4 regions of the Mesorhizobium sp. WSM4312 genome follow, and region 4 is predicted to be linked to each of the others. Evidence: riboswitches for the same ligand, from Rfam matches in the RefSeq annotation. Region 4 holds a riboswitch; each other region holds the start of a gene.
What was found. A riboswitch is a leader RNA that binds a small molecule or an ion and turns the genes downstream of it on or off. The one in region 4 is predicted to bind cobalamin.

Region 1 (2,194 bases), on a different contig from region 4:
GCTCGGCAGCCCGGCCGCCTCGCATTTGGCCCAGTGTGCCAGCATTTCCGGATCGCTGTCGGCGCCTTGCACGCCGGTCACCGTCGGGGCTTCCGGGAAGGTCTTGCACAGTTCCGGGTGATTGCCGGCGCAATGATAGCACTCGCGGTTGTTTTCCCAGACGAGCTTCCAGTTGCCCTTCTCGACGATCGTGCTCTCGAAGGCGATCTTTGCTTCGCTGAGCCGGTGCGGCTTGAGATAGGGTTCGATCATCGCCCGCATCGGCGCGAAGTCGGCGGGTTCCTTGGCCAGGCAGATGAAGATATAGCCGGCCACGCTTTCGCAGGCGACCGGCTTCAGGCCGAACTGGCTTTTGTCGAAGCCGTCTGCCATCTGGCGGGCAAACAGCAGCCTTCCGTCCAACTCATAGGTCCATTGGTGATAGGGGCAGACCAGCTTGGCGGCCATGCCCTTGTCGGTGTTGCAGACGCGGCTGCCGCGGTGGCGGCAGGAATTGTGGAAGGCGTTGATCTTGCCCTGCTGATCGCGCACCAGCACGACAGGGTAGTCGCCGATCTGTACGGTGATGAAGCTGCCGGGCTTGGGCAGTTCGCAATCATGGCCGACGAACAGCCATTCGCGATACCAGATCAGCTCCATGTCGAGCTTGAAGAAATCGGGATCGGTATAGAAGGGCTGCTCGAGCGAGAAGCCCTCTCTGCGGCCATTCAACAGCCTCAGCATATCGTTGCGCGCATCCATGTCCTGTCCTCATACTTCAAGGACTGAACTGGTGGTGATTGAGGAAGGATGAGACGCAACTCGGCGAAAGCCGGGCACGCGCGATCCGCCTCTTGACCGCCCACCGCGATCAGTCGAGTTCAAAAATCTCGGGCTGGTTTCCGGGCTCTGGAGTGTCCTTGCGGACGGTCGCGACACCTTCCCAGGCTTTTGCCCAGTGGTCTCCCGTTGCGACTTGAACTCCACCACCGTTGCGGGGGCAGCGCCGGATTTTGACCGGCTTCCCAATTCTCCGCCCCGTCGTCACGAAGCGGCACCTGAGATGACATGATCTAATCACGACAGCGTTTGCGACATCGGCATGAAAGCGACATCGTATCCATGCGGCGCGACACGCATGCGCAACGATCAGGTCACGGGCAGCGGTCACGAAAATCGCCTCCGCCGATAGCTGTGCCGGCTGTCAAAATCGACCCGGAACTGGGGCAAAAGAGGTTAACGGTTCGAAAAGTGACTATTAGCAGACTCTAAAATCGAACCGAACGGTTCGTTTCTGTTGACGGTGCGTGCAGGACGGTGTGAACGATGGACCTCCGATACAGTCTGTGACCTTGCGGCTGGCGTTTACTAAGTGGTTGATATCAACAAGAAAAATGCATGGCTCGGAAGCCCTGGCACAATTTCAAGTGGTGGATTCTTGGTCCACACGGAACAACTTCGTGATTGGAAACGGCGAACTGGCTTTCCCACATCGGGCCTGTCCGAACGACGCGATTTCAATCCCAAGACACGCCGCTAGACGGACGGAAAAAATACTGGAGTACCAAAAATGAAAAAGATTGTTCTCACTGCCGCCGCCCTTCTGGCTATTTCCGGCAGCGCCTTTGCTGGTAGCGACCACTATGGTTCGAATGCCGCCGCAGCCGCGGCTGTCGACAGCTCGTACACCGCTTCGACCAACAAGTCGGAGCCGGCTGCTCAGACGCCTGCCCAGGGCGCCGATCGCAACCTCTTCGGCAACAACTAACAACAGATCCCGGCCGACAGCGGGCTTTTCGCCCGCCGCTCTGGCCGACCTTGAGAAATTCAGGAGACTAACATGAGCAAGATCATCCTTGCTGCCGCCGCCGTTCTGGCCATTTCCGGCAGCGCCTTCGCTGGCAGCGACAACTACGGTTCCAACGGTGCCAACCAGTCGGCCGCTGCGGCCGACCATTCCTACACGGCTTCGGTCGACAAGTCGGCTCCGGCCACCCAGCTGCCTGCTCAGCAGGGCGCTGACCGCAACCTCTTCGGCAAGTAATGCCGGTTTACGGGAATGGCGGCGATGCCGGCCATTCCCGTGAAATCCAGAAATTCAGGAGACTAACATGAACAAGATCATCCTTGCTGCCGCCGCCGTTCTGGCCATCTCCGGCAGCGCTTTCGCGGGCAGCGACAATTTTGGTTCCAATGGCGCCAACCAGCCCGCCGT
Region 2 (2,194 bases), on a different contig from region 4:
CGGCGCCGGTCTCGGTCTTCGCGCCAGTGCCGGGATAAAGCGGCATCTGGTGCGTCGAGCAATAGAGAACCGAGGGATCGTCCCAGAAAATGTCCTGCGTGCCGTTGCCGTGATGCACATCCCAGTCGACGACGGCGACGCGCTCGGCGCCATGCTTCTTCTGCGCATAGCGCGCGGCGATCGCCGCCGTGTTGAAGAAGCAGAAGCCCATCGCGGTGGTCTTTTCGGCATGGTGGCCGGGCGGCCTTGCGGCGACGAAGACATTGTCGGCGCGGCCTGCAAAGACGTCGTCGACGGCGGCGTTGGCCGCGCCGATCGCGGCGATCACCGCCTGCCAGCTCTTCGGGCTGGCGGTGGTGTCGGCATCGATGCGGGCAATACCCTCCTCGGGAATGGCGGCACGCACACGGGCGACGAAATCGGCGGGGTGCGCGTAGAGGATGGTGGCCTCGTCGCCCTCCGGCGCCTTGGCACGATCGAGCGCGGCAAAAGCCTCGTCGTCGAGCACGCGCTCGATGGCGCGCAAGCGGTCCGGCCGCTCGGGGTGGCCGGGCGGCGTGATGTGTTCGAGGAAGATCGGGTGCGTGTAGAGACGGGTTGTCATGCTCCCTATCTAGTGCCCCGGCGCCGCGATGGCCATGCATTGCGGCTCGATCACTGGGGAAAATCGCGCCTGCGTCCATTGGCGCCGCTGCGGGGATTGGCGCGGCCGAGGCTTCGGCGTAAGGTCGCGCCACTGCCTGGTGCTCGCCGCGAGCGGGAGAATCGGGAACACGGTTGAATTCCGTGGCGTGCCCAACGCTGTGAGGGGGACCGCGCCGGTAAATGCCACTGTCGATGACGGGAAGGCACCGGACGCGGGTTGATCCCGAGCCAGAAGACCGGCCTGGCAGGCATCGTCATCCGCATGGTCAGGCGGCTGGCATCGGAGCAACGCGCGTCCAGTTGGATGCACAAAGTGCTCTGACGGTGTGGAACTATTGCAATCGCAAGGGGACGAGCGATGCCGGAACACATGACCGCTCCTGTGGGCGACGGATTTGACCAGACGGCGCGCGATGCGGTCTATCGCGCCATGTTCACGCGGCGCGACGTGCGCAGCCATTTCCTGCCCGACGCGCTCGACGACGAGGTGTTGGCCCGGCTTCTGCTTGCCGCCCATCATGCGCCATCGGTCGGCTTTATGCAGCCATGGAATTTCATCGTCATCCGCGACGCCGCGCGACGGGCAGAGGTGCGCGACCTGTTCCTGGCCGCGCGCGAACAGGAACTGCCTGAAATCGAGGAGGAACGACAGGCGCTCTACCGCAAGCTGAAGCTCGAAGGTATCTGCGAAAGCGCCCTCAACATCTGCATCACCTGTGACCGTCGGCGCTCGCAAGGTTCGCCACTGGGCCGCTGGCACAATCCGGAAATGGATCTCTACAGCACGGTCTGCGCGGTGCAGAATTTCTGGCTGGCCGCGCGTGCCGAAGGCGTCGGCGTCGGCTGGGTCAGCATCATCGAGCCGCAAGCGTTGAAGAGCCTGCTGGCCATTCCCGAGCATGTGACGCCCGTCGCCTATCTCTGCGTCGGCCGGGTTTCCGAGTTCGCATCCAAACCAGACCTGGAAACGCATGGCTGGGGCCGGCGGCTGCCGCTGCCCGACCTGATCATGAGCGAGACTTTTTGCGGGCAAGGCGAGGCGCCACTGAAATCGACCGTGGCCCGCCTCAACGCCTCCGATGTCGCGCCGGCGACGACCTGCCCAGCCGATCAGTTCGTCGCGCCGGCCGTGCCCCAGCGCGAGCCACCAAAGGAGGCCAGCGCCTTGTCCTTCAGCTCCCTGAACTTCGACGACGCCTCGGCCAGCCTGATATCCCAGGCCGGATCGGGCACCTGGCCGGCGATGGTCTTGAAATAGACCTGCATCAGGCAAGCGATGGCGAAGGGCTCGATGAAGGCCGCCTTGAAGGCCCAGGCAAAGACGATGGCAAGCACGAAGGCCCAGCCGGCGAGTTGTCCGGGCATGATGAAGAGAACGGCGCTGGCCGGAGCCAGCATCAGCAGGAAGATGACGAAAGACACGCCCCACATGATGACCGCCAGCCAGACGGCGTTCTTGACCATGGTCTTGCCGTTCTGGGCGTAGAGCACGACGCCTTGCCGCGCCGTCTCGAAGGGTGAGGACGAGTTGATGCGGATGTTGTAGCCG
Region 3 (2,194 bases), on a different contig from region 4:
ATGGCGCAGGCGAAACACGTCGACGCCGAAAATCTCGCGGATCAGCTTTTGCGTCAGCGCTTCGCGGGGTGCCGCCAGCGCATGCAGCCGCGCCTCGTTCATCACCGCGACCCTGGTGGCGAAGGGCGCCACCAGGGCCAGATCGTGCAGCACGGCGATCACCGTCATGCCGAAGCCGGCCACGAGCTCGAGCAGCTCGCCGCGGGCGCGCGGATCGAGATGGTTGGTCGGCTCGTCGAGGAACAGCACTTTCGGTTGCTGCGCGATGGCGCGCGCCAGTTGGGCGCGCTGGCGTTCGCCGCCCGACAGCGAGCCGATGGTGCGGCCAAGCAGCGGCAACAGGCCGGTCCGGCGCAACGCGTCGACGACGATGTCGCGCTCCTCGCTCCTGCGTCTCAGGCCGGCATGCGGGACGCGGCCGAGCTCGACATAGTCGATCACCGCCAGCCGCGGGTCCGGCTGGTCGGTCTGGCCGACGACGGCGATATGCAGGGCCCGCTCGGCGGTCGCGATACGGTCCAGGCGGCGCCCGCCAAGCTTCACCTCGCCCGCACTTGGCCTGAGCATGCCCGACAGCATGCGCAGCAGCGTGGTCTTGCCGGCGCCATTGGGGCCGATGATGGCAAGGCGATCGCCCGAGGCCACCGACAGGCTGACGGCGTGGACCAGATGCCGGCCATTGACCATGGCGCTGAGGTCGCGCGCTTCGAGGAGTGGCATTGTCATCGGCTGTTGCCCGGAAACTTGGCCGGCCCGGGAATGCGGGCCAGTGTCTTGCCGGCCAGTCGCGGCGGACGTTGTCCGGAATTGCACCAGCCGTCGGCGAGCGAGGCGTAAAGTCGGGCAAATCGCAGGAGATCGCCGGCGTCGGCCTCGGCGTCGATGGAGCCGAAGAGATAGGAGGCCTTGCCCGGCGCCTGGAAGGCCACCGTCAGCGGCCGCGCGCAGGCCGCCATGCATTCGACGCCTTCGACCGTGAAGCCATGCGCCACGGCGGGTTCATGGCAGGCTGCGAGCCGGGAGCGCAAATCGACGCACAGGGTTTCGCCCGACCTGATGCCGGTCGGAACGTCGCGGCAAAGCGTGCACACGATGATACGATGATCGATGGCGCCGTCCAACTTTCCGTCACTTTCAAAACTGGCGACGGAAGGATGTTGGCGAGCCGGCCGACAAGACCGACGTCCACGCCTCCTCCCGGCACACCCCGTCCGGTCAACTCAGTTGATGGCAGGTCTCCTGGCTCGCGGGTCTCGGCGCAATCCAGCCTTCCCAGCCTTGCCGGCCAGTGGCATGTCGGATCTTGCTCACCGCTTACAGTTGCGGGGGCAGCCACGGCCTCGACCTTTTGAGGTCTCACCGTGTTCCCTTTTCACCCCTTGCCTTTCGGCGCGGGGACCATCACGCACCCACCGTAGATTTCCGTCGATCGCATCGCAATGAGTTTTTTGCGACGCCGTCGCCACATGCCCCATATGTAATAACATTACGTTTGAAGCGATGTTTCGCGGCGATGTCAACCCCTGTCGTCGCGCAATGCGGCTTCGGCGCGGCTGCGGTTTTCAGCCGCGAGCGGTCACCAGGCAGGAGGCACGACACCTGGCCGCGGTCGCCGAGGAACCGGCCTATAGCTTTCTGAAAAAGCCTGACAGAATATTCGGACCCGCTTCGCCCGGCCGCAGTCTGATCCCGTCTTCAAAGCAATTCAGCGTCACGCATTCGAAGCCGTAATGCGCGAGGAGCGCCACCAGCGAGTCACGGTCGAAATGGTGCAGGTGCTCGTTGGGCAGACGCATGCGCCACGCCCGGAACCACGCTTCGCCGTCGGCGCCGAGTTCACGCCAGCGGCAGTAAGGGACGGCGATGGCCAGGTGGCGGGTCTGAAGGCGGGCGAGGAAACCCAGATCCGGAATGTGCTCGAGCACGTCGAACATGGCGACCAGATCCCACGAGCCGGCGAGCGCCTCGTCCCAATCGACAAAGCGGACGCCCTCGGGCAGCGGAAATCTGGTGATGTCGCAGCCGGCACAGTCGGCAACCCCGGTAATTTTGGCGGCCTCGACAAAGGTGCCGGTGCCATAGCCAATCTCCAGCACGGACCGCGGTAGTTCACCGGTGATCCCCAGCACCCAGCCAAGCCGCTGATAGCCGAGCTTGATGGTCCGGTCGCTCAGATCCTCGTAATAGGAAATGT
Region 4 (2,194 bases):
GCCACTGGAACGCCTGGACCAGCGGCTTGGGAAGAGCCAGGCCCGAGGTCTCGATCAGGATGTGGTCGACCTTCGGGTTGAGCGACAGGATCTGGTCGAGCGCCGGCACGAAATCGTCGGCCACGGTGCAGCAGATGCAGCCATTGGCGAGTTCGACGATGTTTTCCTCCGGGCAGGTGTCGATGCCGCAGCCCTTCAAAATCTCGCCGTCGATGCCGATGTCGCCGAACTCGTTGACGATGATCGCAATGCGCTTGCCGCCGGCGTTCTCCAGGAGATGGCGAACCAGCGTCGTCTTGCCGGCGCCGAGGAAGCCGGTGACGACGGTGCAGGGGACGCGGGTGACGGAAGCGCTCATGATCAGTCCTTCAACAAGTCGAGGGGAGGAATGCGGGCAACGAGGCCGCGCTTGAGAGAAGCAGGCCGGCCGCGCCATGGAATGAGGCCGTCCGTCGAGGTGGCGAAGAGTTTGGCGCCGGCGACGAGGTCGGCGCCGCTGGTCACGGTCAGGTCGCCGAAGACGTAGCTCCAGCAGCCGTCGCGCAGGATCGCGGCGCTCAGCCGGCGCTTGCAATTGCCGAGACATTCGACCGTGTGGATGCGGATGTTTCCATCAGATGCGGCGCGGCGCGTGTCGTCAGCCAAGAGTTCGCCGGCGCGGGGATGGGCGTCGGAGCCAGTCTCGTCGCGGCACGAGGCGCAGACGATCACCGTGACGCCGGCCAAGGCTTCGCCGTCGGCGGACGAATTGTCCTCTGTGCCAGCCGAAAAACTGCCGTTCTGGTCCAAAAAACCGGGCTCCTTGCCCGGAAACCCGCCGGGCGATCGGATTCTTTTGTCGCAGACGGCAGGTCTCCTGGCTCGCGGGTTATCGCCTTGGGTGCCGCCTTCCCGGGAACATCCCAGTGGCTTTTGGCCTTGGCTCGTCGCTTACAGTTGCGGGGACAGCCGCGGATTTGAGATTTTTCACCTCGCACCGCATTCCCTCTTAGCCCCTGCCGTTGCGGGCAAGGGACCGTCTGGAGCGGATTTAGGCTTTTGCAGGCAGCGGTGTCAACGCACGGCTACGACATGGCGATGTCGGCAAGCGCCAGGCCCAAATCGCCGGCAGGCGTCACTTCCATGCGTTCAAGGCCGAGCCAGCCCTGCATCTGCTTCAGTTCCTCGAAGAGCTGCGCGGCGGTCTCCGGCGGTGCCTTGGGCTCGGCGTAGGCGGCGTGGACGCGCAGGACGCTGGCAGGCCGGTCGGCCTTGAGGTCGACGCGCGCGACGATGCTATCGCCGAGCAGGAAGGGCAGGACGTAGTAGCCGTATTGGCGCTTCTCGGCGGGCGTATAGATCTCGATGCGGTAGTGGAAATCGAACAGCCGCTCCGAGCGCGAGCGCTCGAAGACGACTGGGTCGAACGGTGCCAGCAAGGCGCGGGCCTCGATCTTCCGGGGCAGGCGGGCGTCCTTATGAAGGTAGGCCGGCTTGTCCCAGCCTTCGACGCGCACCGGCAGCAGTTCACCCAACTCGACCAGTTCCTCCAGCCGGCCTTTCATGTCGGCCGGCGACAGCCGGAAGTAGTCGCGCAAATCGCCTGATGTCGCCACCCCGTGGGCGCGCGCGGAAATGCGCAGCAATTCGCGGTGCGCGTCCTCGGCGGCCGGCACGGGCAGATCGAGGATCGCCTGCGGCAGCACGCGCTCCGGCAGATCATAGAAGCGCTCGAAGCCGCGGCGGTGCGCCGTGGTGATGCGGCCGGCCCAGAACAGCCATTCGAAAGCGTGCTTGGCATGGCTCCAGCCCCACCAGCCTCCCGAACCTTTCTGGCCTTCCAGCGCCGAAGCCGCGATCGGGCCGCGCGCGGCGACCTCGCGGTAGATCTCTTCTATGTAGGCGGCATGCTCGCGGCCCCATTTGGCCAGGCCCAGATACATCTCGTCGCCCTGTTCGGCGCGTTGCATGCGCCAACGCATCAGCGGGTAGGTCTCGACCGGCAGGAACGAGGCCTCATGCGCCCAGTATTCGAAGACCGTGCGCTTGCGCGTCACGGCGGCATTGTCGAGCAGCGCGAGCGGGTAGGGGCCGAGCCGCGAATAGAGCGGCATGTAATGCGCGCGCACCACCGCGCTGACGGAATCGATCTGCAGCAGGCCGGTGCGGGCGAGCACACGGGCAAAGTGGCGGCGATCGGGTGTGCCATTTGGCC

Region 1: linked by a shared signal. The riboswitch ahead of CK228_RS23595 (aromatic ring-hydroxylating dioxygenase subunit alpha) and the one ahead of CK228_RS07240 (DUF1636 family protein) in region 4 are both predicted to bind cobalamin.
Region 2: linked by a shared signal. The riboswitch ahead of bluB (5,6-dimethylbenzimidazole synthase) and the one ahead of CK228_RS07240 (DUF1636 family protein) in region 4 are both predicted to bind cobalamin.
Region 3: linked by a shared signal. The riboswitch ahead of CK228_RS15150 (DUF1636 family protein) and the one ahead of CK228_RS07240 (DUF1636 family protein) in region 4 are both predicted to bind cobalamin.

The regions. Positions count from the first base shown of each region.
Region 1 covers NZ_NSFU01000014.1:85,647-87,840, forward strand. Annotated here, with positions in the region: gene CK228_RS23595 (aromatic ring-hydroxylating dioxygenase subunit alpha) at 1-741, opposite strand, end outside; cobalamin riboswitch at 855-1,056, opposite strand; gene CK228_RS23600 (DUF680 domain-containing protein) at 1,550-1,747, shown strand; gene CK228_RS23605 (DUF680 domain-containing protein) at 1,820-2,023, shown strand; gene CK228_RS23610 (DUF680 domain-containing protein) at 2,091-2,194, shown strand, end outside.
Region 2 covers NZ_NSFU01000001.1:292,405-294,598, forward strand. Annotated here, with positions in the region: gene CK228_RS01355 (histone deacetylase family protein) at 1-604, opposite strand, end outside; cobalamin riboswitch at 725-905, shown strand; partial or broken gene bluB (5,6-dimethylbenzimidazole synthase) at 1,016-1,630, shown strand; gene CK228_RS01365 (hypothetical protein) at 1,756-2,194, opposite strand, start outside.
Region 3 covers NZ_NSFU01000008.1:144,963-147,156, reverse strand. Annotated here, with positions in the region: gene CK228_RS15155 (ABC transporter ATP-binding protein) at 1-726, opposite strand, end outside; gene CK228_RS15150 (DUF1636 family protein) at 723-1,121, opposite strand; cobalamin riboswitch at 1,212-1,418, opposite strand; gene CK228_RS15145 (class I SAM-dependent methyltransferase) at 1,626-2,194, opposite strand, start outside.
Region 4 covers NZ_NSFU01000004.1:34,303-36,496, forward strand. Annotated here, with positions in the region: gene cobW (cobalamin biosynthesis protein CobW) at 1-358, opposite strand, end outside; gene CK228_RS07240 (DUF1636 family protein) at 361-789, opposite strand; cobalamin riboswitch at 829-1,035, opposite strand; gene CK228_RS07245 (winged helix-turn-helix domain-containing protein) at 1,065-2,194, opposite strand, start outside.